3 regions of the Kitasatospora sp. NPDC049285 genome follow, and region 3 is predicted to be linked to each of the others. Evidence: riboswitches for the same ligand, from Rfam matches in the RefSeq annotation. Region 3 holds a riboswitch; each other region holds the start of a gene.
The links. A riboswitch is a leader RNA that binds a small molecule or an ion and turns the genes downstream of it on or off. The one in region 3 is predicted to bind cobalamin.
Positions count from the first base shown of each region.

Region 1 (9,564 bases), on a different contig from region 3:
GGCGCTGCAGCAGCGCCGCCTGCTCGATGAACTCCTTCGGCGCGTGCTCGGTGCCGATGCACTGCTCGACGGGCGGCATGGCGGGCGGCAGCGCGGTGGTGGCGACCTCGTCGTCGAGGGTGGCGAGGTCGGTGAAGGAGGCGGTGACCCGCAGCCGCTCCCGGCCGTCCTGGGTGAGCGCGGCGGACCCGGTGGTGAGCGAGCGGCCGCGGCGGATCACCTCGGTGTGCACGGTGGCCGGTCCGGGACGGGACGGCGAGACGTAGTGGCCGCTGACGGTGAGCGGGTGCGGGTGGGCAGGTCCGGCCTCCAGGGCCAGCGCGTGGGCGGCGAAGGCGAGCAGCAGGCCGCCGTTGACGCCGCCGCCGATCTGCCAGCCGTCGCCGAGTTCGCCGTCGTACCGGCCGGCCTCCGCGGGGTGCGGGGTGAGCGCGACGGCCCGGTCGAACTCGCTGGTGGTCTCCGGCATGGCGGCGCCCCTTCGGCACGTGGCAACTGATCCCTACTCGCCAGTAGCTTACGCGCGAAGGCCGCCGGACCAACAGGTCCGACGGCCTTCGAAAAGTGCCCGTCACGGGCGGGGCGCTCAGCGCCGGATGGTCGGCTTGAGCTCCAGGAAGCGGGCGAGCAGGCCGTTCACGAAGGCCGGCGACTCGTCCGTCGAGTACTCCTTGGCGATCTCCACGGCCTCGTCCAGGACGACCGCGTCCGGGACGCCGTCCTCCCAGATCAGCTCGTAGGTGCCGAGCCGGAGCACGTTGCGGTCGGCGATCGGCATCCGGTCGAGCGTCCAGCCCACGGCGTAGGTGGAGATCAGGTCGTCGATCGTCCGCGCGTGCTGCGCGTAGCCCTCGACCAGCTGCATCGTGTACTCCGCGACCTGCGGAATACCCTCGTCCGGCCGGGGGTCGCGCGCCCGCGCGACCCAGTCGGCGAGGACCCGCTCGGGCGCCACACCGCGGTGGTCCGCCTCGAACAGGATCTGGAAGGCCCGGGTGCGGGCCTTGCTGCGTGCAGCGGCCACGGTTACTTGACCCGGCCGAGGTAGCTGCCGTCGCGGGTGTCGACCTTGATCTTCTCACCGGTGGTGATGAAGAGCGGGACCTGGATCTCGGCACCGGTCTCCAGGGTGGCCGGCTTGGTGCCACCGGTGGAGCGGTCGCCCTGGACGCCCGGCTCGGTCTCGGCGATGACCAGCTCGACCGCGGCCGGGAGCTCGATGTACAGCGGGGCGCCCTCGTTCTGCGCGACCAGGGCCTCGAAGCCCTCCAGCAGGTACTTGGCGGCGTCGCCGACGGTGGCGGAGTCGACCGGGACCTGGTCGTAGGTGTCCATGTCCATGAAGATGAACGCGTCGCCGTCGCGGTACGAGTACTGCATGGTCCGCTTGTCGACGTTGGCGGTCTCGACCTTGACGCCCGCGTTGAAGGTCTTGTCGACGACCTTGCCGGACAGGACCTCCTTCAGCTTGGTGCGAACGAAGGCCGGGCCCTTGCCGGGCTTGACGTGCTGGAACTCGACGACGGTCCAGAGCTTGCCGCCGTCCAGCTTGAGGACCATGCCGTTCTTGAGATCGTTCGTGGTAGCCACGGGCGCACTTACTCCTGATATGTCCGTTGTCAAAGAACCAAGGCACGCGCGCCGCCGCCGCCCTTGCGGGCTACAGCGCGAGGAGCTCCTTGGTCGTGATGGTGAGCAGCTCGGGTCCGCCCTCCTCCGGAGGCCGCACCACGAGCGTGTCCTCGATCCGGACGCCGCCCCGACCCGGGAGATGAACCCCGGGACCGACGGTGACCGGCACGCGATTGTCCAGTTTACCCATGTCGGCGGGGCCCAGGCGCGGAGCCTCCCGGATCTCCAGGCCGATGCCGTGTCCCAGCGGGTGGACCGACGGCTCGGCGTGTCCGGCGGCCTGCAGGATCGACCGCGCCGCGTCGTCCGGGACGTGCTGCTCGACGCCGGGTCCGAGCGCCTCCCGGCCGGCCCGCTGGGCGTGGAAGACCAGGCGGTGCAGTTCGACCTGCCAGCTCGCCGGGGCGGCGCCGATCACGAAGGTGCGGGCGGTGGAGATGCCGTAGCCGCGGTACTGGGCGCCGAGCGCGACGGTGAGGAAGTCGCCCTCCTCGACCCGGCGGTCGGTGGGCTGGTGGCGCTCCAGCCCGGAGTGGCTGCCGGTGCCGACCGAGACCGGGAAGGCCGCCCGGTCGGCGCCGTGGTCGACCATCCGGCGCTCCAGCTCCATCGCCAGGTGCCGCTCGGTGCGGCCGACCAGGATCGACTCCAGCAGCTCGCTGAGCGCCTGGTCGGCGATCTCGGCGGCGATCCGCAGGTCGGCGATCTCGTGCTCGTCCTTGACCACCCGCAGCCGCTCCACCGCGCGGTCCAGGTCGAGCAGCCGGCCCGCGTCGGCCAGCTCGGCCACCGTGCGGTGCCGACTGACCGTCAGGTCGTGCTCCTCGACGGCCAGGTCGCGCACCCGCAGCCGGGCGGCGGCCTCGGCGGCGGCGAAGGCGGCGTCGGTCTCGGCCGCCACCGGGAGCTGGGTGAGTTCCTCGTCCAGCAGCCGCTCCCCGGCCTCCTCCGCCGGCACGTCCTGCGGCAGGGCCAGCACCGCGCGCTCCCGGGTGAGCAGCAGGGCGGCGCCGACCGGGGGGCAGCCGGTGAGGTAGCGGACGTTGGCGGCGCGCGTGATCAGCGCGGCGTCGGCCCCGGAGGCGCTGCAGTACTCGCGGAGGCGTTCGCGTCGGGCGGCGTGCGCGTCGGACATGCCTCGAGCGTACGAACCCCGGCGACGGCCCGCCCGTCGGGCGCGCCGTCAGGGAATGCGGCGGCGGGCGGGTGCGTTGTGGCCTCATGAAAACGGCAATCGTTGCCGGATTCGCAGGCAGAGGAGGTCGAGATGGCGCGCAGCGAGCTGCGACCGGTGGTGACGCTCCGGTCCACCGCGGGCACGGGCTTCACCTACGTCACCCGGAAGAACCGGCGCAACGACCCGGACCGGATGGCGCTGAGGAAGTTCGACCCGGTCGCGGGGCGGCACGTGGAGTTCCGCGAGACCCGTTGACCGACCAGTACGCGAGTGTGGAGGAGGAGCAGAAATGAAGCAGGGAGTGCACCCCGAGTACCGTCCGGTGGTCTTCCGCGACAAGACCGGGGGCCTGTCGTTCCTGACCGGCTCCACCGCGACGAGCGAGCGGACGGTCGAGTGGACGGACGGGCGGAGCTACCCGGTGGTGGACGTCGAGACCTCCTCGGCGAGCCACCCGTTCTACACCGGGAAGGCCAGGCTGCTGGACACCGCCGGCCGGGTGGAGCTGTACCGCCGCCGCTACGGCGGCTGACGGCCCGTCGGAACGGGGCCCCGGGGTTCGCACCGAACCCCGGGGCCCCGTCGCGTCACTTGCCGGGCGGGGGGACGGAGACCACCAGGGTGAGGCGGCAGGGGACGGTGCCGTGGTTGCCGTAGGCGTGGGCGGTGGCGGCCTCGTAGGAGGCGGTGGAGCCGGCCGGGATGGCGTGGTCGCGGCCGTCCAGGGTGAGGGTGAGGACGCCCTCGTCAACCCGGGCGATCTCGACGGTGCCGGGCGGGTGCGGGTCGGACGCGTGGGCCTCGCCGGGCTGCAGCAGCCAGTCCCAGAGTTCGAGCGGACCGGGGGCCTCGATGCCGTTCAGCAGGACGCCGCGGCCGCCGGACGGGCCGGACCAGAGCCGGACCGCCTCCTCCCCGGGCACGATCCGCACGGTGGAGGTCTCGTCGTAGTCGAGCAGCCGGGCGATCGAGACGCCGAGCGCGTCCGCGAGCCGGACCACGGTGCCCACCGAGGGGTTGGTGCGGCCCTGCTCGATCTGGACCACCATGCCGCGGCTGACGCCGGAACGGGCGGACAGCGCGTCCAGGGTGTGGCCGCGTTCGGTGCGCAGCCGCTTCAGGTTGCGGGCGAGGGCCTGGGTGACGAGGTCGGGATCCGGCACGCGTGAGTCCAATATTCTGGTTGGAGTAGTCCAGTCTCCTGAACTACGCTTCGGGCGGAACGACAGATCCACCGAACTGTACTGCGGAGTCCACCATGCTGCCCTGGAGCTGCGCTTCATGAGCGCCGCGCTCGCCCTGCTCGCCAGCCTGCTCTGGGGAGTCGCCGACTACGGCGGCGGCGCGATCACCCGGCGGCTGCCCGCGCTGACGGTGGTGGTGCTCTCGCAGGCCGCGGCCGCCGCCGTGCTGCTGGTGGCGGTGGTGGCCACCGGCGGCTTCGCGGACGCGGGGCCCGGGCTCTGGTACGCGGTGGCGGCCGGCCTGATCGGGCCGGTCGCGCTGCTGGCCTTCTACCGGGCGCTGGCGCTCGGCCCGATGGGCGTGGTGTCGCCGCTGGCCACGGTCGGGGTGGCGGTGCCGATCGGGGTGGGGCTGGCGGTCGGCGAGCGGCCGGGCCTGACCCAGGTGCTGGGCATCCTGGTCGCGGTCGCCGGGGTGGCGCTGGCCGGCGGTCCGCAGCGCGGCGGGGCCGCGGTCAGCCGTCAGGTGCTGGTGCTGACCCTCGGCGCGGCGCTCACCTTCGGCGCGGTGCTGGCGCTGATCGCGCACGCCAGCAGCGGCGGCGGGCTGCTGCTCGCCCTGCTGGTGCAGCGGGTGACCAACGCCGTGGTGGGCGCCGGGATGCTCGCCGCGGCGGCCCGCCGGCAGCCGCTCGAACTGCGCACCGCCGGGCGGTCGCTGCCCGCGCTGACCGCGGTCGGGGTGGCCGACGTGGCCGCGAACGGGCTGTACGCCGCCGCCTCACACCTGGGCTCGGTGGCGGTCGCGGCCGTGCTGGCCTCGCTCTACCCGGTGGTGACGGCGCTGATGGCGCGCGGGCTGCTGAAGGAGCGGCTGCTGCGGGTGCAGGTGGTCGGCGCGGGGCTGGCGGTGGCCGGCTCGCTGATCCTGGCGGCGGGCTGACACCGCGTCAGCCGCTGCCCGGCCAGGCACCCCGCCCGGTCAACTCCCCGCCCGGTCAGCCCGCGTTCGCGAAGGCGCGGGTGCGCTTGGCGACCTGCCAGTAGCCGATCGCGGCCGCCCAGACCACCACGAACAGGCCGACGATCACGAAGCCCACGTTGTCCAGGCTCAGCCCGGCGATCCACCCGGTGACCGGGTCGGTGAGCGACAGCTTGTCGTGCAGCACGGCGACCAGCTCGATGGTGCCGATCAGGAAGGCCACCGCGATCGACAGGCCCGTGATGGTCAGGTTGTAGTACACCTTGCGGACCGGGTTGGAGAACGCCCACTGGTAGGCGAAGTTCATGAACGTGCCGTCCAGGGTGTCGAACAGGCTCATCCCGGCGGCGAACAGCAGCGGCAGGCAGACCACCGCGTACCAGGGCAGCCCGGCCGCCGCGCCCGAGCCGGCCATCACCATCAGGGTGACCTCGGTGGCGGTGTCGAAGCCCAGGCCCAGCACCATGCCGACCGGGAACATCTGGCCCGGACGGGAGATCGAGCGGGTGGCGCGGTTCAGCACCCGGGCCAGCAGGCCGCGCGACGTCAGGTGCCTCTCCAGCTCGGCCTCGTCGAACTGGCCGGCCCGCATCGCCCGGAACACCCGCAGGATGCCCAGCAGGGCGACCAGGTTGAGCGCGGCGATCAGGTACAGGAAGGCGCCCGAAGCGGTGGTGCCGATGGTGCCCAGCACCTGATGGGTCGTCGACTCGTCGTCCATCAGCGTGCCCGCCAGCGCCGCTCCCCCGGCGACCAGGCCGGCCATGAGCACCACCATCGAGGAGTGGCCGAGGGCGAACCAGAAGCCCACCGAGACCGGGCGGCGGCCGTCCGCCATCAGCTTGCGGGTGGTGTTGTCGATCACCGCGATGTGGTCGGCGTCGAAGGCGTGCCGCATGCCCAGGGTGTACGCGGTGACGCCCAGGCCCACGCCGAACACCTGGGTGCCGACCTGGTACCGGTGCGGCGCCACCAGGAAGAACAGGGTGCCGAAGGCCACCACGTGCAGCGCCAGGATCACGGCCATCAGCCCCGCCGTGCGCAGGGTGTCCTCGCGCCGCCAGCGGAAGCTCGGCAACGCGGCGCCCGGACTGTTCTCGGGCAGGGTCAGTTCGGACGCGGTCATCCGCGGATCACGCTCCAGCACCTCGTGGATCACTTCGTGAGATGCCGTGGCCGGTCTCCTGGCTGACGGGGTGTTGCGCGCCGGCGCCCGGCCTTCCCGGCCGCGACGGGGCCAGTGGCACGAGGTGGGAGCCGACGACTCCCCGATCACAGTGGCGAGGGCCGCTCCGGACTCCTGTGGCGAGGCACAGTGCACCGGCTTCCCGAACACCACGGCCCGACCACCGTAGGACCGACGCGCCCGCAGCGGCAAGGCCGCACGGGCGTGCGGGTCCGCAGGTGGCGAAGATCACGCCCGGGCGGGTCCGGTGACGGCGCGTCACCGGGCCGGGGTGACGGAGCGTCAGGCCATCCAGAAGAAGACGCAGGTCATCCGCTTCTCGTCGAGCGTCGCGCCGTGGTACTCGCTCGCCGTGTGCATCAGGTTGGCGGTGTAGAGCAGCAGCCGGTTGTAGCGGTGCGGGACGGCCAGGTCCTCGGTGAAGGAGTCCGGCGGGACGAAGCGGGTGCCGAGGGCGTCCACCAGGTTGTTGTGCGGGGCGACCACGGTGTTCCCGCCGAGCCGGCCGCCGGGCAGGCTCTGCCGGTAGAAGCTGGTGCCGCACCGCTTCGGGACGCCCGGGTTGAGGTACAGCACCGCGGCGTAGCGGCAGAGCGAGCGGGAGTCGGTGTGCGGCCGCGGCTCGCACTCCCCCGCGCCCACCACCTGCACGCAGTTGTGGTTGAAGGTGCCGCCCTCGGCCTCGCCCAGCGCCCAGATCCGCGGCACCCCGATGGTCTCCCGGACCAGCTTCTCGACGTGTGCCAGCTCCTCGGGCTCCAGCCCGGGCATCGCCCGCAGCCCCGGCCAGGCCTCGGGCTTGTGCGGGTAGCCCTCCTCCCAGTCGGTGCGCGCCAGGTGCCGGGCGCGCACCGCGTCCGGATCGGGCAGCACGTCGTCCAGTACCCAGTAGTCGCGGCCCTTGGTGGGCTTGCGGTAGGGCAGGACGGGCAGCGCCGGGGTCGGGCGCGGGGCCTGGAAGGGTTGAGCAGGCATGGCCCCGACAATAGGAGCGCCGCCCCGCGCCCTCACCCAAGAAGCGGTCAACCTTGCGTCAAGGCTTGGCGATCCGACGGCACGTCAGGGTCGCTGGCAGCTCGGGCACCAGAACAGGTTGCGGGCGGCCAGTTCCTCCGTGCGCACCGGGGTGCCGCAGACCAGGCAGGGCTGGTCGGTGCGGCGGTAGACGTACACCTCGCCGCCGTGGTCGTCCACCCGCGGCGGGCGGCCCATCGCCTCCGGGGTGTGCTCCGGGCGGACGGTGTCGATCCGGCCCGCGGCGGCACCCGCGTGCATCAGCTCCACCAGGTCCGACCAGATCGCCTCCCACTCCGCCCGGCTGAGCGAGCGGCCCGGACGGTGCGGGCTGATGCCGAGCCGGAACAGCACCTCGGCGCGGTAGACGTTGCCGACGCCCGCCAGCACCTTCTGGTCCATCAGCAGCGCGGCCACCGTCGTGCCGCTGCGCGAGATCCGCCGCCAGGCGTCGTCGCCGGCCTGGTCCGGGCGCAGCGGGTCGGGGCCCAGGCGGCGGTGCAGCGCCAGCTTCTCGGCCGGGGTGAGCAGCTCGCAGGTGTTGGGGGCGCGCAGGTCGGCGTAGTGCTCCTCGCCCTGGATCCGCAGCCGGACCTGCCCCACCGGGACGGGGGCCGGCCCGCCGCCGAAGGTGAACCCGCCGTACAGGCCCAGGTGCACGTGCAGCCAGGACTCCCCGAAGCCCAGGAACAGGTGCTTCCCGTGCGCCTCCGCCTCGTCCAGCACTCGGCCGTCCAGTAGTGCGGCGCCCTCCGCGAAGCGGCCCTGCGGGCTGGACACCGCGACCGGTCGGCCGGCGAACAGCGCGGCGTTCTGCCTGGCCAGGCGATGGATGACGTGCCCCTCCGGCACCGGCGTCAACTCCTTGGATCGGGGTGGCTGAAGGACTCCATCATCCCAGCCGGGTCGGACAGGCCGGCCGGGGCGACTGGCTCCGGGCTCCTGGACCCGCGCTCCGGGTGGCGGGCCGGTCAGAGGTCGGCGGCGGCGGCGTGGAGGGTGGCGAGGGCGCGGCGGGCGAGGGCGGAGAAGTCCGTGTCGTCGGTGGCGGTCCACTCGGCGAGGGCGGTGCGCAGCGCGAGGGAGGCGAGTTCGGCGGCCAGAGCGGCGGTCGGGGCGGGGACGTCGCGGGCGCGCAGGGCGTCGGTCAACGCGGCGACGAGGCCGGCCCGCTTGAGGAGTTCACGCTCCGTCAGCTCCGGGTGGGCGGCGATCACCTGCTGGCGGTCGCGGACGGCCTGCCGCCGCTCCGGGCGGAAGCCGTACGTCGCAGCGGCGTCCAGCGCGGCGGCGACCGCCTCCAGCGGGCCGGTCCCGGCCGGGGCGGCGGCGACCGCCTCGGCCAACAGCCGGCCCAGCACGTCACCGCCGAACAGCACCTCGCGCTTGTCGGTGAAGTGCCGGAAGAAGGTGCTCTTGCCCAGGCCCGCGCGCTCGGCGATCTCGGCGACGGTGGTGCGCTCGTAACCCTGCTGGACGAACAGGTCCAGCGCGGCGCGCTCCAGCCGCTCGCCTGCGTTCGGTTCCCACCTGGCCATGATCGGAAGTCTACGCGATGGGACTTGGTCCCATCACTGGGCTAGAGTAGCGATGGGACCAAGTCCCATCACCTCGCGTTCCCCTCACTCACGTTCCGGAGGCTCCGGCCATGCATGTCTTCGTCACCGGTGCGAGCGGCCACCTCGGCTCCGCACTCCTGCCCGAACTCCTCGCCGCCGGCCACCGGGTCACCGGCCTGGCCCGCTCCGACGCCTCCGCCGCGGCGCTCACCGCGCTCGGCGCGGAGGTCCGGCGCGGCGACCTCGACGACCTGGACGGCCTGCGGGCGGCTGCCGCCGCGGCCGACGGGGTGATCCACCTGGCGTTCAAGCACGAGTCGATGCTCCGCGGCGACTACGCGGGCGCGATCGCCGACGACCTGACGGTGGTGCACGCCCTGCGGGACGCCCTGGCGGGCAGCGGAAAGGCCCTGGTCGGCACCTCCGGCACCGGCGTGGGCTCACTGCCCGGTCAGCTCGCCACCGAGGACGTCGCGGTGCCGGGCGCGCCGCGCGGCGAGGCCGAGCAGGCGGTGATCGACGCCGCCGCGGACGGGGTGCGCACCGCGGTCGTCCGGCTGCCCCCGGTGGTGCACAGCCCGCTCGACCACCACGGCTTCGTCCCCGTGCTGATCCGGATCGCCCGCGCCACCGGCGTCTCCGGCCACCTGGGCGACGGCGCCAACCGCTGGCCCGCCGTCCACACCCTGGACGCCGCCCGCCTCTACCGCCTCGCCCTCGAACAGGCCCCCGCCGGCACCCGCCTGAACGCCGTCGGCGACCAGGGCATCCCCTTCCGCGACCTCGCCACCGCGATCGGCGACCGGCTCGGCCTCCCCGTCGCCCGCATC
Region 1 covers NZ_JBFAQR010000071.1:10,081-19,644, reverse strand. The annotation lists gene AB0K51_RS30405 (thioesterase family protein) at 1-469, opposite strand, end outside; gene nusB (transcription antitermination factor NusB) at 587-1,024, opposite strand; gene efp (elongation factor P) at 1,027-1,590, opposite strand; gene AB0K51_RS30390 (aminopeptidase P family protein) at 1,661-2,767, opposite strand; gene rpmG (50S ribosomal protein L33) at 2,900-3,064, shown strand; gene AB0K51_RS30380 (type B 50S ribosomal protein L31) at 3,099-3,341, shown strand; gene AB0K51_RS30375 (helix-turn-helix domain-containing protein) at 3,397-3,972, opposite strand; gene AB0K51_RS30370 (DMT family transporter) at 4,091-4,936, shown strand; gene AB0K51_RS30365 (HoxN/HupN/NixA family nickel/cobalt transporter) at 4,992-6,101, opposite strand; cobalamin riboswitch at 6,132-6,330, opposite strand; gene AB0K51_RS30360 (DUF6445 family protein) at 6,444-7,136, opposite strand; gene AB0K51_RS30355 (DNA-formamidopyrimidine glycosylase family protein) at 7,221-8,027, opposite strand; gene AB0K51_RS30350 (helix-turn-helix domain-containing protein) at 8,147-8,713, opposite strand; gene AB0K51_RS30345 (SDR family oxidoreductase) at 8,824-9,564, shown strand, end outside.
Region 1: it holds a riboswitch for cobalamin, as region 3 does, so the genes downstream of both, AB0K51_RS30365 (HoxN/HupN/NixA family nickel/cobalt transporter) here and AB0K51_RS31470 (hypothetical protein) in region 3, are expected to answer to the same signal.

Region 2 (9,564 bases), on a different contig from region 3:
GGCGCTGCCGGTGTTCTGCGTGCCGCTGCTGCTCGCCCAGACCTCGTTCCGGCGGGCCGCGGCGGTCCGGGCCACCGCCGGGCAGACCATCGAGACGCTCGCCCGGGCCACCGAGATCGCCGGCTACACCACCCCCGGACACGCCCGCCGGGTGGCCGACACGGCCTGCGCGCTGGGCCGCGAACTCGGCCTCGGCAGCCGGGAGTTGGCGCAGCTGGAGTACGCCGCGCTGATGCACGACATCGGCCAGCTGTCGCTGGTCGAGCCGGTGCCCGGCGGGGCGACCGCGCTGCTGCCCGACGCCGAGCAGCAGCGGATCGCCCGGCTCGGCAGCGAGGTGATCCAGCGCACCGGGGTGCCCCGGCAGGTGTGGCAGCAGGTCGCCCGGCTCGCCGACCCGTGCCGGCTGCCGGACGGCCGTCCGGACGCGACGCTGCCGCTGGCCGCCCGGATCATCCGGGTCGCCAACGCCCACGACGACCTGCGCACCGCCGCCGCCGACCGCCCCCGCGGCGGCGGCCTCGACCCGCTGGACCACCTGCGGCTGGACGCCGGCGGCTACGACCCGGCGGTGCTGGACGCGCTCGCCCGGCTCGGCGCGCGGCGCCACCGCCGCCGCCCGCTCTGACCGGCGGGCCCGCGCTGCCTGAATGGACGCGCGGGGCGCGCACCGCAAGGTCGGCGTGGTTGGATGCGGTCGTGGCGGGAAGACCCGGAGGCGGGGCGACCCGGTGACGACCGACGGCAAGGGACCAACGTGAGGATCTTCCACCGCGCACGGCACCGTCCGTCGGCGACCTGGCGGCAGACCACCGACCGGGCCTTCACGCTGATCGGCGACGGCCGGTACGAGGACGCCGGGGCGCTGCTGGTGATGGCCGCGGACCTGGAGCCGTGGCTGTCCGACTCCTGGTTCAACCTGGCCCTGCTGCACAAGTTCCGCCGCGACTGGGAGCAGGCCCGCAGCGCCGGGCTGCGTGCCGTCGCGCTGCTCGACCGCCAGCACGGCGCCCCGGACTGGTGGAACCTCGGCATCACCGCCACCGCCCTGCAGGACTGGCCGCTGGCCCGCCGCGCCTGGCAGGCGTACGGGCTGCGGCTGCCGGGCGGGGCGGGCCCGGCGGACGGGCCGATCGAGCTGGACCTGGGCACCACCCCCGTGCGGCTCTCCCCGGACGGCGAGTCCGAGGTGGTGTGGGGGCGGCGGCTCGACCCGGCGCGGATCGAGGTGCTGTCCATCCCGCTGCCGTCCTCCGGCCGCCGCTGGGGCGAGGTGGTGCTGCACGACGGCGCCCCGCACGGCGAGCGGGTGGCCGACGGCGTCGCCTACCCGGTCTTCGACGAGATCGAACTGTGGGCGCCGTCCCCCGTGCCGACCTGGGTGGTGCTGCTGCAGGCCGCGACCGCCGCCGACCGGGACGCGCTGGAGCGGGTGGTCGCCGACGCCGGGTACGCCGCCGAGGACTGGACCTCCTCGGTGCGGCTGCTGTGCCGGGCCTGCTCGGAGAGCCGGATGGCGATCGACGACGGGTACACCGCGCACCACGACCCGCACGACGACGGCGACCCGCTGCACCCCGGCCACCTCAGCCACCTCAGCCAGGGCGCGGCCGGCGGGTCCTGGCTGGTCGAGCGGGAGTGCGGGATCGCCGCGCCGACCGGGCTGGTGCGCGCCCTGCTGGACCGCTGGGCGGCGGCCTCCCCGGCCACCCGCGCCTACCGCGATCTCGAAGAAGTGTGTTGAGCCGCCCCGTAGGCTGGACCTCGACATCCCGGTAGATCAGGCATCCCGGTAGATCCAGACGGAGCGGAAAGCAGCGATGGCCGAGCAGCACGACCACGACCACCACGACCACCACGGGCACGACCACCACGAGCACGAGCACGAGGAGCCCCGGGAGCTGAAGGTGGTCGGCGAGGAGCCCGACCTGAGCAAGGGCGCCGCCCGCCCGATCACCGTGGTCGGCAACCCGGTGCTGCACCGCGAGGTGAAGACGGTGACCGCGTTCGACGCCGAGCTCTCCGCGCTGGTCGACGACATGTTCCAGTCGATGTACGCCGCCGAGGGCGTGGGCCTGGCCGCCAACCAGGTCGGCGTCGACCTGAAGGTCTTCGTCTACGACTGCCCCGACGACCAGGGCGTGCGCCACATCGGCCACGTGGTCAACCCCGTGCTGGAGGAGCTCCCGGCCGGCCGCCGCACCCTGGACGACTCGCCGGAGGGCTGCCTGTCCGTCCCCGGCGCGTACATGGACCTGGCCCGCCCCGACTTCGCGGCCGTCACCGGCCAGGACAAGGACGGCAACCCGATCCGGGTCGAGGGCACCGGCTTCTTCGCCCGCTGCCTGCAGCACGAGACCGACCACCTGTACGGCTACCTGTACATCGACCGGCTCTCCAAGCGCGACCGCAAGGACGCCCTGCGCCAGATGGCCGACGGCACCCCGAAGTACGCGACCGTCGCCAACGACTGACGGCAGGTCAGGGGCCGGTGCCGCTTCGGCGGCGCCGGCCCCTTTCGCGTTCCCGGGCCGCCGAGACCGCCGCCACACCGGGACAACACCGGGGCTGCATGGATTCGGGCCCACCTTGTTGGTTCGGAGGAAGGAGACGCCGATGCCGTCCCAGACCGTGGAACTGCCGAAGATCCAGGTGCCCGCCGAGGCGGCCGCCATCACCAGCGACGCCCAGCACGAGCGCGCCTGGTACCCGCCGTACCCGCACCCCCGACCGTACCGACGCTGCCACGAGGTGAACGTTGCTCCATGTCGAGATCGACCGAATCCTGGGAACGGACCCGCAGTTCGGCGCGGCCGGGTTCGAACGGCTCGGGGCGCTGTTCCGCTGCGGCCGGCAGGCGGAGGCGCCGGCGGTCCACGCCGAGCTGCGCGACCTGCTCCGCGAGGAGCAGGGCCTGGACCCGAGCCGGGCGGTCACCGAGCTGCAGGCCGGGATCCTGGCCGGCGACCGGGAGTTGGAACGCTGACGGGGGTGCGGGGCGGTGCCCCGCACCCCCGGTGCGTGCTGCGGTCGGCTCAGAAGTCGTCGTCGAAGGAGACCGAGCCCTCGACGGCGACCTGGTACGCGGAGACCCGGCGCTCGAAGAAGTTGGTCAGCTCCTGGACGTTCTGCAGCTCCATGAACCCGAACGGGTTGGTGGAGCCGTAGCGGATCGGCAGGCCGAGGCGGGCCAGGCGCTGGTCGGCGACGGCCTCCAGGTACTGGCGCATCGACTCGGTGTTCATGCCGGCCAGGCCGTCGCCGCACAGGTCGCGGGCGAACTGGAGCTCGGCCTCGACGGCCTCCTCCAGCATCTCGGTGACCTGCTTGGCCATCTCGTCGTCGAAGAGGTCGGGCTCCTCCTCGCGGACGGTGTCGACCACCGACATGGCGAAGTCCATGTGCATCGACTCGTCGCGGAACACCCAGTTGGTGCCGGTCGCCAGGCCGTGCAGCAGGCCGCGGCTGCGGAACCAGTACACGTACGCGAAGGCGCCGTAGAAGAACAGGCCCTCGACGCAGGCGGCGAAGCAGATCAGGTTGAGGAGGAACGCGCGGCGGTCCTCCTTGGTCTGCAGCGAGTCGAGGTGGTCGACCGCGTTCATGTACTTGAAGCAGAACTGGGCCTTCTGGTGGATGGAGGGGATGTTCTCCACCGCGGCGAAGGCCGCGTTGCGGTCCTCGGGGTCGGGCAGGTAGGTGTCCAGCAGCGTCAGGTAGAACTGGACGTGCACGGCCTCCTCGAACAGCTGCCGGGACAGGTAGAGCCGGGCCTCGGGGGAGTTGATGTGCTTGTAGAGGCTCAGCACCACGTTGTTGGCGACGATCGAGTCGCCGGTGGCGAAGAAGGCCACCAGGCGGCCGATCAGGTGGCGCTCGCCCTCGGAGAGCTTGGCCAGGTCGGCCACGTCCGAGTGCAGGTCCACCTCCTCGACGGTCCAGGTGTTCTTGATCGCGTCCCGGTACCGGTCGTAGAACGACGGGTAGCGCATCGGACGGAGCGTCAGTTCGAAGCCCGGGTCGAGCAGCATCTTCGTGTCGTCGGACATTACTGGCAGGCCTCGCAGGACTCGGGGTTCTCCAGGGAGCAGGCGATGGCGTCCTGCTCCTCCTGGCTGAGGGTCGGGGCGGCCACCGGCACGGGGGCGGCGGCGCGGGCGGCTCCGGAGGCGGCCTGGGCGATCCGGGTCGCGGGGCGGGAGCGCAGGTAGTAGGTGGTCTTGAGACCGACCTTCCAGGCGTAGGAGTACATCGAGGAGAGCTTGCCGATGGTCGGCGCCGCCATGAACAGGTTCAGCGACTGGCTCTGGTCGATGTACGGCTGGCGGGCGGCGGCCAGGTCGATCAGCGCGCGCTGGGGCAGCTCCCACGCCGTGCGGTAGAGCGAACGGACCTCCTGCGGCAGCCAGTTGAACTCCTGGATGGAGCCGTTGGCGTCGCGCAGCGCGTCCCGGGTCTGCTGGTCCCAGACGCCGAGGTCCTTCAGCTCGCGCACCAGGTACGGGTTGACCTGGAGGAACTCGCCGGACAGCGTCTCGCGCTTGAACAGGTTGGAGACCTGCGGCTCGATGCACTCGTAGACGCCGGCGATCGAGGCGATGGTCGCGGTCGGCGCGATGGCGAGCAGCAGCGAGTTGCGCAGGCCGACGGCGGCGATCCGGGCGCGCAGCGCGTCCCAGCGCTCGGTCCACTGCGGGGCGGCCGCACCGAAGTGGTCGATGTGCAGCTGGCCGCGGGCGGCGCGGGTCTCCTCGTACGCCTCGTGCCGGCCGAACTGCTCGGCCAGGTCGGCGGAGCGCTCGTAGGCGGTGAGCATGATGCGCTCGGCGATCAGGGTGGAGAGGGTCTTCGCCTCGGCGGAGTCGAAGTCGATCCGCAGCTTGAAGAAGACGTCCTGCAGGCCCATCACGCCCAGGCCCACCGGGCGCCAGCGGGAGTTGGACGCCCCGGCCTCGGTGGTCGGGTAGAAGTTGATGTCGATCACGCGGTCGAGGAAGGTCACCGCGGTGCGGACGGTGGCGTCCAGGCGCTCCCAGTCCATCGCGCTCGTGAGGTCGTCGACCGAGGCGCCCGGGGCGACGTGCGCGCCCAGGTTGACCGAGCCGAGGTTGCAGACCGCGGTCTCGGAGTCGTCGGTGACCTCCAGGATCTCGGTGCACAGGTTCGAGGAGTGCACCACGCGGCCCGGCAGCGCGGTCTGGTTGGCGGCCCGGTTGGAGGCGTCCTTGAAGGTCATCCAGCCGTTGCCGGTCTGCGCCAGGGTGCGCATCATCCGGGCGTACAGGGTCTGCGCGGGGATGGTGCGCACGGCCTTGCCGGCCAGCTCGGCCTTGCGGTACGCCTCGTCGAAGTCGGCGCCCCACAGGTCGACCAGCTCGGGCACGTCGGCGGGGGAGAACAGCGACCAGTCCTGGTTGGCGTTCACCCGGCGCATGAACTCGTCCGGGATCCAGTGCGCCAGGTTCAGGTTGTGGGTGCGCCGCGCCTCCTCGCCGGTGTTGTCGCGCAGCTCCAGGAACTCCTCGATGTCGGCGTGCCAGGTCTCCAGGTAGACGCAGGCCGCGCCCTTGCGCCGGCCGCCCTGGTTGACCGCCGCCACGGAGGAGTCCAGGGTGCGCAGGAACGGCACGATGCCGTTGGACTGCCCGTTGGTGCCGCGGATCAGCGAGCCGCGGGAGCGGATCCGGGAGTAGGACAGGCCGATGCCGCCGGCGTGCTTGGACAGCCGGGCGATCTGCGCGTAGCGGTTGTAGATCGAGTCCAGGTTGTCCAGCGGCGAGTCCAGCAGGTAGCAGGAGGACATCTGCGGGTGCCGGGTGCCGGAGTTGAACAGCGTCGGGGAGGACGTCAGGTACTCCAGCCGGCTCATCAGCCGGTACAGCTCGGCCACCTCGTGCACCGAGCGCTCGTCGGTGCCGACCGCGAGGCCCGCCGCCACGCGGAGCAGGAAGTGCTGCGGGGTCTCGACCACCTTGCGGGTGATCGGGTGGCGCAGCAGGTAGCGGGACTGGACGGTGCGCAGGCCGAAGTACTCGAAGCGGTCGTCGCCCTGAGGGTCGATCAGCGCGTCGAAGAGCGCGGCGTGCTCGGCGACGTAGGCGGCGGTGGCGTCGCCGATCAGGCCCTCGGCGTGGCCGACGGCGACCGAGTCGGAGAACGCGGTGACGCCCTGGGTGCGGGCCTCGTCACGGATCTCCAGGGCGAGCAGGCGGGCGGCCAGCTTCGAGTACTGGGGGTCCTCGGCGATCATCGACGCGGCGGCCTCCACGGCCAGCCCGCGCAGCTCGGCGAAGTCCGAGCCGGCATGGCGGCCGCGCAGTGCGGCGGCGGCGACGTGGCCGGGGTCCACCTGGGGGAGATCGGTGCTGCGGTCGGTGAGCAGCCGAAGCAGCGCCGCACCGGGATCGGTGAAGGTGTCGGCGGAACCCTGGGACGGCAGGGTGACTGAGGCGGCGACGGTCAAGGCGCACTCTCTCCTGTGGCGGCGGTCGGACGTGGCACGGTTGTCCGGATCCGCGCGTGCGGCAGGGGAGGACGGCACGCCGAAAACGCGTAACGGCGCGCGAAAGACCCACCCCCGGCCCGCCCGCGAGACCGGACGGCAAAGCAGTGCTGCATGGCGTCTGCGGGGATGCCGTGTCGCACACCGTCGGCAGGTCCTCGGACTGCGCGGGCGTCGCTGCAGCCCGCTCACCGTTGCGGGGCAGTCCCGGACTCGCACCGGGTTCCCCTGCGTTGACAGCGAGAGTGAGCATACATGTAGTGGCGGCTGGAGCTGGAAGCACCAGATGTAGTAGCGCGTGTCGTGTCGGCCCGTCCGCGCGTAGACAACAGGACGGATGCGAAGCGCCCGTCAGAACCGGATCGTGTAGACCATCAGCTGAAGGCCGGGCATCGGCTGCCAGTCCCGGGCGGGGGTGCGGACGAAGCCCAGCGCCTCGTAGATCCGGTGCGCGGCGGTCATCGCGGGCCGGGTGGAGAACGCCATTCCGGCCAGGCCCAGCTCCCGGCTGCGCTCCATCGCGGCGGCCACCAGGGCCCGGCCGACGCCGCGGCCGCGGGCCGCCGCGCCGACCGCCAGCATCCGGATCTCGCCCTCGTGCGGCTCGGCGATGTCCGCCCACTCGGTGCCGCCGGCGGCGAAGGTCACACAGCCGAGGACCTGCCCCGACGCGTCGACCGCGACCAGGAGTTCGGCCTCCCGGTCGCGGCGCGCGGCGTCCCTCAGCAGGTGGACGTACGGGGAATCGGAGCGGGTGTGGCCGTCGCCGACGAAGGCCTCGACGCTGACCGCGCCGGCGCCTTCGAGGTCCTCGGCGAGGGCGCGGCGGATGATCGGGGGCTGCATTCGGACAGTGTGCCGGAGCGGATCCGGCGCGGGTCGGCGAGGTCCGGGTCGACGGGATAGCCGGTGGGGCGGTGGCGGTTGTCCCGGCCGTGCCTGGTGGTCCGGTCCAGGTCGCGGCCGACCAGGACGCCGAGGAGTCCGAAACTGCCGAGGAGGCCCAGCAGGGCGAGCGCGGTGGTCATGGGTCCACTCTCCGCTCCGGGCGCACCGCGTACGAGTGGCAGGAAAGCCTGCTTGCCTCGAAATCCTGCCACTGCCATCCTGGACCCATGCTGAGCAACGTCGCGGTGATCGTGCTGGAGGAGGTCCACCCCTTCGAACTGGGCGTGGCCTGCGAGGTGTTCGGCCTGGACCGGAGCGAGGAGGGCCTGCCGGTCTACGACTTCGCGCTGGTCGGCGACCGCCCCGGCCCGATGCGCACGCACGCCGGGTTCAGCATCGACGTGCCGCACGGCCCCGAGCGGATCGCCGAGGCCGACCTGGTGATCGCCACCGCCACCGGCATCCGCGACCACTACCCCGAGGAGCTGTGCGAGGCGCTGCGCGCCGCGCTGGCCCGCGGCGCGCACCTGCTGTCGATCTGCTCCGGCAGCTTCCTGCTCGGCGCGGCCGGCCTGCTCGACGGCCGGCGCTCCACCACCCACTGGCGGTATGCGGACCTGATGGCCGAGCGCTTCCCGCTGACCACCGTCGAACCGGACGTGCTGTACGTCGACGACGACCCCGTGATCACCTCGGCGGGCACCGCGGCCGGCATCGACGCCTGCCTGCACCTGGTGCGCAAGGTGCAGGGCGCCGAGGTGGCCCGCGGCATCGCCCGCCGGATGGTGGTCGCCCCGCACCGGGACGGCGGGCAGGCCCAGTTCATCAACCGCCCGCTGCCGGAGGGCGAGGGCGACTCCCTCGGCGGGGTGCTGGAGTGGATGCGCCGCCACCTGGAGGAGGAGACCAGCGTCGAGCGGCTCGCCCAGCTCGCCCACATGTCGCCGCGCACCTTCGCCCGCCGCTTCCAGCAGGAGACCGGCACCACCCCGCACCGCTGGCTGATCGGGCAGCGGGTGCTGTTCGCCCAGCGGCTGCTGGAGTCCACCGACGAGAGCGTGGACGCCGTCGCCGCGCGCTGCGGCTTCGGCAACGCCGCCACCCTGCGCCACCACTTCGGCCGCCGGCTCGGCACCACCCCGCAGGCCTACCGGCGGGCCTTCGGCCACCCCCGGCCGGCCGTGAGCCCGGCGGCCTGAGCCCCGCCCCGACGGCCCGCACGCCGTCCCGGGGCCCTCCCGCGGCCCTGACGGCGCGTCAGGACAGGTGGCCGGTCTGGTTCCAGGACTGCGGGCGCAGCCGCCCGTCGCGGGCCCGCCAGACGCTGGTCGAGCAGTTGGCGACCGGGTCGAGGGCCAGCAGCTGCTCCTCGCCGAGCCGGTCCAGCACGTGGCGCATCATCAGCACCGTGCAGTCGTGCGCCACCACCAGCACCGGCCGACCGGCCTCCTCCTCGGCCAGGTCGCGCAGCAGCGAGCGCACCCGCAGCGCCACGTCCAGCCAGGACTCGCCGCCCGGCGGGCGGTAGTACAGCTCGCCCATCCGGCGGCGGCGCTCGGCCTCCGCGGGGTGGTCACGCTCGATCGCGGCCTTGGTGAGCATCTCCAGCACCCCGAGTTCGCGGTCGCGCAGCCGCTCGTCGTAGCGCACCGGCAGGCCGACCGGGACGGCGCCCATGCCGGAGGCCTGGGCGAGCGCGATTCTGGCGGTCTCGGCGGTGCGCAGGTACGGCGAGCACCACAGCGAGCGGGGGCGGTCGGCGGGCGGCAGGTCGGCCCACCAGCGGCCCAGGTCGTGGGCCTGGGCCTGGCCGCGCAGCGACAGCGGGATGTCGGCGTCCCGGGAGGTGATCGGGACGGACAGCGCGCCGGTGGCGTCGGCGTGCCGGAACTCCACGTTGGCCGTCGACTCGCCGTGCCGGGTGGCGATCAGCACCGAGGGCAGCCGCGGCCGGCCGTCCGGCTGGCTGCGATGCCCGTTGCGTACCGTGGTGAGGTCGGTCATGCGTGGCTCCCCGTGGTCGGTGCGGTGGTCGTAGGTTGTCTCTCCCGGTCTCTCCGTTGGACGGCTCGTCATAACAGATGATCGCGCCGTCACCCCAGTCTCGGCTGAGGCAACGGCGCGATCACGGGGCGCACGGGCGCGGCTATGCGCGCCCCCGGCGCGTCAGTGCG
Region 2 covers NZ_JBFAQR010000003.1:128,768-138,331, reverse strand. The annotation lists gene AB0K51_RS03625 (HD domain-containing phosphohydrolase) at 1-628, shown strand, start outside; gene AB0K51_RS03620 (hypothetical protein) at 758-1,744, shown strand; gene def (peptide deformylase) at 1,821-2,474, shown strand; gene AB0K51_RS03610 (BTAD domain-containing putative transcriptional regulator) at 2,759-2,986, shown strand; gene AB0K51_RS03605 (ribonucleotide-diphosphate reductase subunit beta) at 3,036-4,049, opposite strand; gene AB0K51_RS03600 (ribonucleoside-diphosphate reductase subunit alpha) at 4,049-6,463, opposite strand; cobalamin riboswitch at 6,634-6,761, opposite strand; gene AB0K51_RS03595 (GNAT family N-acetyltransferase) at 6,854-7,348, opposite strand; gene AB0K51_RS03590 (helix-turn-helix domain-containing protein) at 7,618-8,589, shown strand; gene AB0K51_RS03585 (histidine phosphatase family protein) at 8,648-9,394, opposite strand; gene mctP (monocarboxylate uptake permease MctP) at 9,557-9,564, opposite strand, start outside.
Region 2: it holds a riboswitch for cobalamin, as region 3 does, so the genes downstream of both, AB0K51_RS03600 (ribonucleoside-diphosphate reductase subunit alpha) here and AB0K51_RS31470 (hypothetical protein) in region 3, are expected to answer to the same signal.

Region 3 (9,564 bases):
GCACCCAAGCGAGCAGCTAAACGAGAGTCGCCCGGCTCGCCGTAGGGCCGGTGGCGGGGCCGCGCCCGCGTCACGGCGAGCCGGGCGGCCGGCCGACTCAGGCGTAACGGAGGACCAGGCGGCGCAGGCAGCGGGCCCGTTCGCCGCGGACCTCGCGCAGGCGTGCCGTTCCGGCGCCCGCGACCAGGCGCCCCATGTAACGCTCGGCGTACTCGTCGCGTATGGCGTGTGCGCCGGGGCCGACTCCGTCCACGACACCGATCGGCTGCGGCACGGCGCGATGGGCCGGCTGTTCGGCGGGGTGCGCGCGCTTCCACGCTGGGCACTTTCCTGCGTACGTTCACGCACGGGCACAACCGCCAACTCCACGCGGTGCACCGGGACTTCCTCGCCCGTCTCACGCGAGACAGCCCGCTGCTGCCCGGCTGGGCAGGGTGGCGCTCGTGGACATCGACCCCACCCACCGCTGTGTCTACGGGCGCGCCGAGCAGGGCGCCGAGGTCGGCCGGTTCAAGGGCGTGCGCACGCTGCACCCGATCCTGGCCACCCTCGGCACCCCGCTGGCCCGCCCGGTGATCGCGGCGGTGAGGCTGCGGCGGGGCAAGGCTGCCGATGGTCAGCACGATCGGCGAGGACACCTGGACGCCGATCCGCTACCCCGAGGCGTTCGCGGACCCGGACACCGGCGGGCTGGTCTCCGACACGGAGGTCGCCGAGACCGGCTACACGGCGTTCGGGACGGCGACTGGTAGCGGCATCTCGGTGGCGTAGGTCTGGTTCCTGTAGGTGCGGCGGATCGGGCACCGGCTGCAGTAGGCCGGCGCTACGCTCCATCGACAGGGCGGACGGGTTGGGGTGTCCGCGGCGTGCGGGGGTGGGGACACGGGTGGCTACCGACAGCTCGGCAGGGTGGGGCGGGCAGGACGAGCACAGGCCTGACACCCCGTCAGGAACCGGCCACGGACAGCGCGGTGGCGATCCGGCCGGACCGGTCCCGGGTCCTGTTCCCGGTGTGCGGGTCGTCGGGGACGCCACGATCTCGGCGGACAACGGCTCGGTCGCGACGGGCAACATCCACGGACCGGTGACGATCAACAACAACTACCCGCTGCCGACCGCGGTGCCGGTGCGGCAGCCGGTCCGAGTGGGAGTGGTGCCGCCACTCGCGTCCGCGTTCCAGGTCCGCGAGGAACTGCAGGCGACCATCGACCGGGCCCGGGAGCGGCATGGCACCGTGGTCCTCACCCAGGTGCTGTCCGGCGGCGGAGGCGTCGGCAAGTCCCAGCTCGCCGCCTCCTACGCCCACCGTGCCCACGCGGAGGGCGTGGACGTGCTGGTGTGGGTGGACGCCGCCGAGACCTCCCGGATCACCACCGCCTACGCCCAGGCCGCCCAGAAGGTCGGGGCACCGAACACGGGCGGCGAGGACGCCGAGGCCGACGCGCACGCGTTCCTGGCCTGGCTGTCCGTCACCAACCGGACCTGGCTGGTCGTCCTCGACGACCTCACCGACCTCGAAGGCACCAACCCTTGGTGGCCCCGCCCACCCGCCGACGGCGGAAGCGGCCGGGTCCTGGCCACCACCCGCCGCCGCGGCGCATACCTGTCCGGCGCCGGCCGCGCACTCATCGACATCGGCCTCTACACGGAGGACGAAGCCCTCGACTACCTCCGCGAGCGCCTCGCCGAGGCCGGGACGGACCACCTCCTCGACGACCGCGCCGGCGACCTGGTCGAGGCGCTCGGCCTGCTGCCGCTCGCGTTGGCCCACGCCGCCGCCTACATGATCAACGAAGACATCACGAGCGGCGTGTACCTCCGCCGGTTCACCGACCGCGACGAGGCCCAGCGTCTGGACGCCCTCATGCCCGCGGGCGCGGACGGCGACGGCTACGGCCGACAGGTCACGGCCTCCCTGCTACTCGCCCTCGAAGCCGCCCAACTCCGCGAACCCGTCGGCCTCGCCATTCCCGCGATCCGCCTCGCAGCCCTCCTCGACCCCGCCGGCCACCCCCACCAGCTCTGGACCACCACCGCCGTCGCCGCGCACCTCGCCAACCACCGAACACCACGCGCCGCGGCGGCCCCCGAACCAGCCTCGGTCGCCCCCGGCCAGGCCCTGGCCGTGTTACGCCTGCTCCACCAGTACGGCCTGCTTACCAGCGACACCCGCGACGGCCACCGCCGGGCGCGGGTACACGCCCTCACCGCCCGCGCCGCCCGCGAAACCACCCCCCAGGCCGACCACCCCGCAGCCGTCCGTGCGACCGCTGACGCCCTTGTGGAGATTTGGCCACAGCAGAACCACACCGCATCCGACCTCACTGCGGTCCTGCGCGCAAACACCGACACCCTGGCTGCCCACGCAGGCGACCTCCTCTGGCAGCCCGCCGGCCACCCGGTCCTCTACAAGGCCGGCGCCAGCCTGAACGACGCCGGTCTCTACACCGCTGCCGTCGACCACTGGCACGGCCTCATCGCCGATGCCGAACGCGTCCTCGGCGACAAACACCCCGACACCCTCACTGCCCGCCACAACCTCTCCAGCTCCTACCTTCAGGCGGGCCGACCTGAAGAGGCCATCGCCATCGAGGAGCGGGTGGTCGCCGACCGCGAACGCCTCCTCGGCGACCAGCACCCCGACACCCTCACCGCCCACGCCAACCTCGCTATCTCTTACGCGGATGCGGGCCGTACCGCGGAGGCCATCGCCCTGCTGGAGCGGGTGCTCGCCGACCGCGAACGCGTCCTCGGCGACCAGCACCCCGACACCCTCACCGCCCACGCCAACCTCGCCGCCTCATACCGGCAGGCGGGGCGGGGTGGAGGGGCCTGAGCAGCTACCAGGGCCGGGTGCAGTCCCGGCGCCGGCGCGGCTCCGGTTGGCTGTGCGGTGATCGGGGCGGTAGCGGGCGCGTAGCGTGGCGGGGTGACGATCGCGGTGGTGGGTGAGCTGGTGCGGGGCCGGGAGTTGGGGCCGGTGCGGTTGCGGGCGCATCAGGAGGAGGCGGTCGCGGCGGTCGTGCGAGGGCTGACGCTCCGTCCGGGTCAGGTCACCCCTGGCGGTCTGCGGGTGACGGTGCAGATGGCCACGGGGACCGGGAAGTCGTTCGTGGGGGCGGTGGCCGCGCAGCGGCTGGCGCCGCACGGGGCGGTGTTGGTGGTGGTGCCGACGCTGGATCTGCTGGTGCAGATGGCGGCGTCGTGGCGGGAGGCCGGCCGCAAGGGGGCGGTGGCGGCGGTGTGCTCGCTGGTGGACTCGGAGCTGCCGTCCGGGATGCCGGCGTCCACGCACCCGCTGGTGATCGGCCGGTGGATGGCGGAGCGGCGGGGCCCGTTGACGCTGTTCGCGACGTACGCGTCGGCGGGGGCCGTCGCGGACGCGTATGCGGCGTGGGCGGAGGTGAAGGGCGAGGCGCTGGCGGCGGTGGACCTGATGGTCTGTGACGAGGCGCACCGCTCGTCGGGTTCGGCGGAGAAGCGCTGGACGCTGGTGCACCACCAGAGCGAGATCCCGGCCGCGCGGCGGTTGTACATGACGGCGACGCCGCGGATCTGGATGCCGCCGAAGAGTCGTGTGAGGGGCCGTGAGGGGGCGTATCAGCCGTTGACGGAGGAGTTGGCCGTCTCGATGGACGATCAGCGTCTGTTCGGGCGTCAGGTGTTCACGCTGGGGCTGGCGGAGGCCGTCGACAAGGAGCTGCTGGCGCCGTTCGAGATCGTGGTGCTGGAGCTGCGCGACCCGCTCTCCGACCGCAAAGCCGCGAGGCAGCAGCCGGTGCCGTGGGGGCCGGGTGCCGGTGAGGCGAAGGACGGGTCGCAGGACGCGGTGCCGGTGGAGCGGATCGCCGCGATCCAGGCCGGCCTGTTGAAGACCGCGGCCGAGCTCGGCCTGGAGCGCACCATCACCTTTCACACCCGGACGCTGGAGGCCCAGTACTTCTCCGAGACCTTGAACCAGACCGCCGAGCGCCTCCATCTCGAAAACCCCGGGGCATACCCGGCGGAGGTGTGGTCGCAGTGGCTGTCCGGGGAGCATCCGGTGGACTACCGGAAGGACATCCTGAGCGATTTCGGGAGGACCGCGGCGGACGACGGTCTGACGTATCGGGTGATGGCGAATTGCCGGGTCCTCGGCGAGGGCGTTGATCTGCCGGGATGTGACTCCATTCTTCTCCAGGGCCGGGGAAGCATGGTCGATATCGTCCAGGCCGTCGGCCGAGCGCTGCGCATGAAGCCCGGCGAGGGGAAGTTGGCGCGGATCATCGTGCCGGTCTTCCTGCGCGAGGGCGAGGAACCCGGAGACATTCTGGAGTCGGACAGCTATGGCCCGCTCGTTCGCATCTTGGCGGCGCTGCGCAGTCACGACGCGCGGGTGGTCGAGGCCCTCGCGGTGCCGCAGAACGGCGGTCGCCGGACTCACGGGCGCAGCGCGGAGTGGGCTTCCGCGCCTGGTGAGGGCGCTGAAGGGGGCGCGGGTGGTGGTGTGGCGGGGGCGTTCACCCTGCCGGTGCGGTTCCAGAGCGAGGTGAGTGCGGACGTCCTCGCCCTGTTCGTGGCCACGCGGGTGCTGACGGGTGAGAACGCGTATTGGCGGGAGGCGATCGGGCATTGTCAGAAGTGGTTCGAGGAACACGGATCGCTCGACGTCCCGTATGCGCAGATGGTTGGTGAGCAGGGGAACTATCCGCTGGGCAAGTGGTTGTCGGACAGGCGTTCCGACCGGGCGAACGGCGACCTGCCGGACTACCGGGTGGAGCAGCTCGACGGCATGGGGATGGTGTGGTCGGTGTCCGACGCCCGGTTCGAGGCCGGGTTGTCGTGGGCGCGGGTGTGGGCGGCCGAGCACGGGGGGTCGTTGGCGGCGCCGGCGCGGGCGTCGATCGGCGGCTACCAGCTCGGCACCTGGTTGGTGTCGCTGCGTACCGCGGCGGAGGTGCCGGCGGGCGAGCCGGGGGCCCTCTCACCGGAGCGGCGGCGGGCGTTGGAGGAGATCGACCCGTGGTGGTGCCCGGCCTGGCCGATCACCTGGCAGCGCGCCTACGCCGCGGCCCGGGCCTGGTGGCTGGAGTGGGACGGCGAGGTGGACTGGGCACACCTGCCCGAGTCCACGGTGTTCGAGGGGGAGCAGCTCGGGCGGTGGGTGCTGGCGCAACGGGCCGGCCACCCGGGGCTGGTGGAGGAGCAGCAGGAGCTGCTCGCGGCGATCGGGATCGAGGCGGAGCCCGAGCTGGTGGCTGCTGCGGCGGTGAAGGCGGAGCGGGCGGCGGCGCGGCCCCGGATCTCGCAGGCCGACCGGTTCGCCCACGGGGTCGCGGCGCTCGCCCAGTTCGTGCAGCGGGAGGGCCATGCGCGGCCGAGGCGCACCCACCGCGAGCGGCTGGAACTGGTGTCGACCGGGCCGGGTGGAGAGGACCAGGTGCAGATGGTCGACGTGGGCCTGGGGGCGTGGCTGACGAACACCAAGAGCCGGCGAGAGAAGCTGACCGCGGGTCAGCTCGCGCAGCTTGCCGAGCACGGCGTGGAGTGGGCGTGAAACGGGATGGAGGACGTAGTGGGCGAGGGTGAGCTGTGGGGGCATCGACTGCCACAGCGATCACCTCCTCCCGGAGCTATGGGAGGCCACCCTCGATTGGCGGATCAGCCACGACTGGTGCATCAAGACTGCCCCGGCGGCGGCCGAACAGCAGCAGCTGTTCGGCCTGCCAGATCTCGACCGACGGGCTGCAGGCGTCGCGCAGCAGCTCGACCTTCACCACCGGCTCGGCGTCGCGCAGCAGCTCGACCTTCACCACCGGCTCGGCGTCGCGCAGCAGCTCGACAGAGCCGGTCTGCGCTGGTCAGAGACCCCTCTTGGGGTGAACCGAACGGCCTGATCGAACACGCCGTCAGCTGGTGCCGTTTCAGTTTTGGCTGGTCAGAGGCTCGTTAGGCTGAACAGGGGGCGCGCTACTACATCTGGTGCTTCCAGCTCGGGCCGTCACTACATGTATGCTCGACTCGCTGTCGACGCAGGGGAATCCGGTTCGAGTCCGGAACTGCCCCGCAACGGTGATCGGGCGAGTTGCCCGAGGAGTCCGAGGACCTGCCGACGGTGTGCCACCCGGAATCTCCGGTGTGGCAGTGCAACAGCCTGTGCGGCCTTCAGACGTGCCCGTTTCTGCGGGCCCGCTTCCTCCTGACCGCGGGTGCCGGTCCGCCGGTGCCAGGCCGAGTGCTGCCCTCGCCGGCGGCTCCTCCCGGTTCGCCGGGTGCCGTGGTACCGCTCCAAGCGGCGGTGCGGCAGCGCGCACCACCGTGCCGTCGCCCAACCTGGAGTGCGCAAAAACAATTGAATGGAGCAGTCCTGTATGGGCGCTAAGACGAACCCGGACTCCGGGCCGACTCCGATGACGCGTCAGCAGGGTTCTCCCGACGACAAGTTGATCCGCAGCACCAACCTGCTCACCTCCACCACCTTCGTCAACGCGGTCACCACCGTGGCGTTGGTGTGGGCGACGATCGTGTTGGTGCAGGCGACCAACGAGTTGCAGGCCACGACGGCCGACCTGGTGACGATCACCCGGTGCGAGTCGTACCAGGCGCAGCATCGCGTTGAAGCCTCCTCGGAGGCGGCGGTCGGGTCGGCCACGGGCAGCAACCCGTGCACCGACCCGACTCGGATCAAGCAGTAGCCCAAGGAAGTTGCAGCTTCCGGCGGCTACGTGACGGAGAACCACCGAAGGTAGGTGATGCCCACTTGGCGAGCGTCGTAGGGCCGTACTCATGGAGATGGGGGCGGCCCTGCGGCGTTTCTGCGCGCCGTGTTCCTGTTCCTGATTCCTCAACTCCGCGCGCCGTACACAACCCGCGCATGCGCTGGCCAACCGTGTCATCGGCATCACGGTATTTGGAGTCTAACAGCGGCGGACAGTGAAGCTGTCGTCGGCCTGTGGTGTCAAGCTCTTCGAACTGCGTTGCCAGTGACGGCAGCCACGGATCACCTGTTGTTGGTTCGGGCGCGTTGGCCTGGTCGGCAGGGTCGGCTTCCGCGGCTTGTGGGCCAGGAGTGGACGGCGTACAACGCGCCGCCGGTCAGCGCCCTCCAGCGGCGAACACCGCCAACGCGGAGTCGTGTGGGTCCTCAGTAGAGGCGCGGACCGCCGCGAGGACCAGGCGCAGCAGGGCGCCTTCCTCGTGCTGGTCGAGGTCGATGCGGGCCTGGCCGTGGGCGCGGCGGACGAGGGCGGTCAGCGTCTCACGGTCGGCTGCCGCTCGGGTCGTTCAGGGGCTGCTGGAGGACCGGGGAGAGTGCCTGTCGGGCCCAGGCCGCGACGGCGGTTTCGTCCGCACCGGGGATCCACCACTGACCGTCCCTGTCATCGGCCAGGTCGGCGAGGACGGACTCCAGGGCCTCGAACTCGCGGCCCGGCCGGGGCCCGCCGGCGCGCTGCAGGGCGTCGGCGAACGCGCCGAGCAGTGCAAGGTCGGCGGTGGCGACCTCGACCTCGACCAGGTGCACGAGCTCGCGGCCGTCGGCGCCGGCCAGCACCGGTACCCCGGGCAGGTAGTCCTCCCTCTCGTCCACCAGCTCCGGCGTGCCCTCCGGCAGCGCGTCCAGCACCCGGTAGTACGCGGCGGCGACGTCCTCGATCGGCGCGCCCGGGATGGGCACGCCCTCGTCGCCGGAGACGAACGGGTTCGGGCGCAGCGTCAGCAGCAGCGGTTCCTCCAGCCGGTAGAGGGCGTCCAGGACGTCCGGCACGACGGGCAGCAACAGGCGGGTGGCGGCGGCGTGCCGGGCGGTGGGGTGCGGGAGGGGTTGGCCCTGGTCGTCGACGACGTGGCGGGTGGCCCCGACCACGGCGAGCCAGCCTTCGGTGCCGGGGATGCCGTACTCGGTCCAGCCGACCGTCCAGCCGTCGCGGACGACGATCGCCAGGTGCTCCTGGTCGTCCCGGCCGCGCATCTCCCAGCCGTCGCCGAGCTCGGTCGGCTCGGTGGCGTAGGTGTGCGGGCCCAGTCCTCGCCGGGCCGGCGGGACGAGGGTGCTGATCGGCTGCCGGGCGGTCGGGGAGACGGCCGCCGCGGGCCTTGTTTCTCCGCGCGGAGGTATCGGGGTCGCGCTGCCGCCGGCCTGATTACCTCCGCGCGGAGGAGTGAGGCCGGCTCCGGCGGGCAGGCCGCCGACCGGTTCGGCGGGCCGATGCGGCCGCTCGGCGGGCGAGCGCGGGACGGCGGGCCCGTCACCTCCTCGCGGAGCTATTCGGCCGTCGGCGGCGTCGGTGCCGCCGTCGCCATTACCTCCGCGCGGAGGAGCAAGGGCGGGTGCGGCCGGGGTGGCGGGCGCCTGCTCCCGGCCGGGCACCTGGGCGGCCGGAGTCCGGTCGCGGCGCTCGTAGACCATCTCCCAGCGCACGACGTGACCGGTGCGGACCATGCGGCCGGTGACGGCGGCGAGGCTGTCCTCCAGGCGGCGCAGCGCGGTGTTGCCGCGCTCGTCGTCGCTGGTCCCGGCGGCGGTGGCGTCGATCTGCTCCAGGAACCGGGCGGCGATCCGGTGCACGGAGTCGGCGAGGTCGAGCAGCTCCTGGCGGCGCCCGGGGCCGGCTCCGTCTCCGGCGCCCCGTCATTACCTCCGCGAGGAGGAACAAGGGCGGCGGCGAGGACGTCCTGCTGTTTCTCGGCGACGGACCGGCGGTACGCCTTGGACTCGCACGCCCGGTTGCAGCTCCGCTTCGGCCGGCCCCGTCCGGTGTGCGGCGGCAGCTCCTTGCCGCACCCCCGGCACGTACGGCCCGAGCCGTCCTCACTCCTCCGCACGGAGGTATCCGTGTCCATGATCGCCATGGTAGGGCCGGGCACGGACGCCCCCGTCCCGCACGCCTCGCAACACCGCCCCGCAAGCACCGCGCAGCCGCCACGCAACCGTCCGCACTCCCGCACAACGGCTACGCAAGGCGATGCGGGAGGGGTACGAGAAGTGCGGGAAGTGCGCCAGCTGCGAGGAGTGCGATGGCCGGATACGGGCGCGACCGGCCGGTCCGGGCCGACGTTGAACCCGGCGTGAACGACTTCGACACCGCGGTGCTCACCGGCCCGTTCCAGCAGACCGCTCCGTACGAGCTCGACGACCTCGAGGAGGCGGCGTTGAGGCGGGCCCGCAAGGCCGGCACCGCCGCAGCCGGCTGGGTGCACGCCCTGGCCGACCGGCAGACCGACGCCTCGCACGCTGGCGCGCTGCGCCGGGCTGCCGAAGCGATCGAGGAGGCCAGCAGCACTGCGATCGTGCCGGGCGGCGACGGCGATGCGCAGGGCCAGGTGCGCTACCGCCTGGCACCGAGCGCGCTGGTCAGCCCGCACCCCCACGAGACCCGGGACGAGGAGACCCTGCCCGACCTGACCGCCGCCGAACGCCTCGCACTGATCGCGGTGTGCGCACTCTCCGCCGACATGCCCACCACGGTCATCGGGTACTTCCCGTCCGAGCTGACCGCGCTCACCGTCGCGCTGGAGGCCGCGGTCGCCGCCACGACAGAGGGCGGAACGGGCCGACACAGGTGAGCAGGGGTGGTCATGGGCGGC
Region 3 covers NZ_JBFAQR010000080.1:3,700-13,263, forward strand. The annotation lists gene AB0K51_RS31445 (hypothetical protein) at 98-274, opposite strand; gene AB0K51_RS31450 (hypothetical protein) at 613-771, shown strand; gene AB0K51_RS31455 (tetratricopeptide repeat protein) at 1,013-2,836, shown strand; gene AB0K51_RS31460 (Helicase associated domain protein) at 2,930-5,536, shown strand; gene AB0K51_RS31465 (hypothetical protein) at 5,613-5,795, opposite strand; cobalamin riboswitch at 5,980-6,108, shown strand; gene AB0K51_RS31470 (hypothetical protein) at 6,351-6,674, shown strand; gene AB0K51_RS31475 (hypothetical protein) at 7,238-8,545, opposite strand; gene AB0K51_RS31480 (hypothetical protein) at 8,995-9,543, shown strand.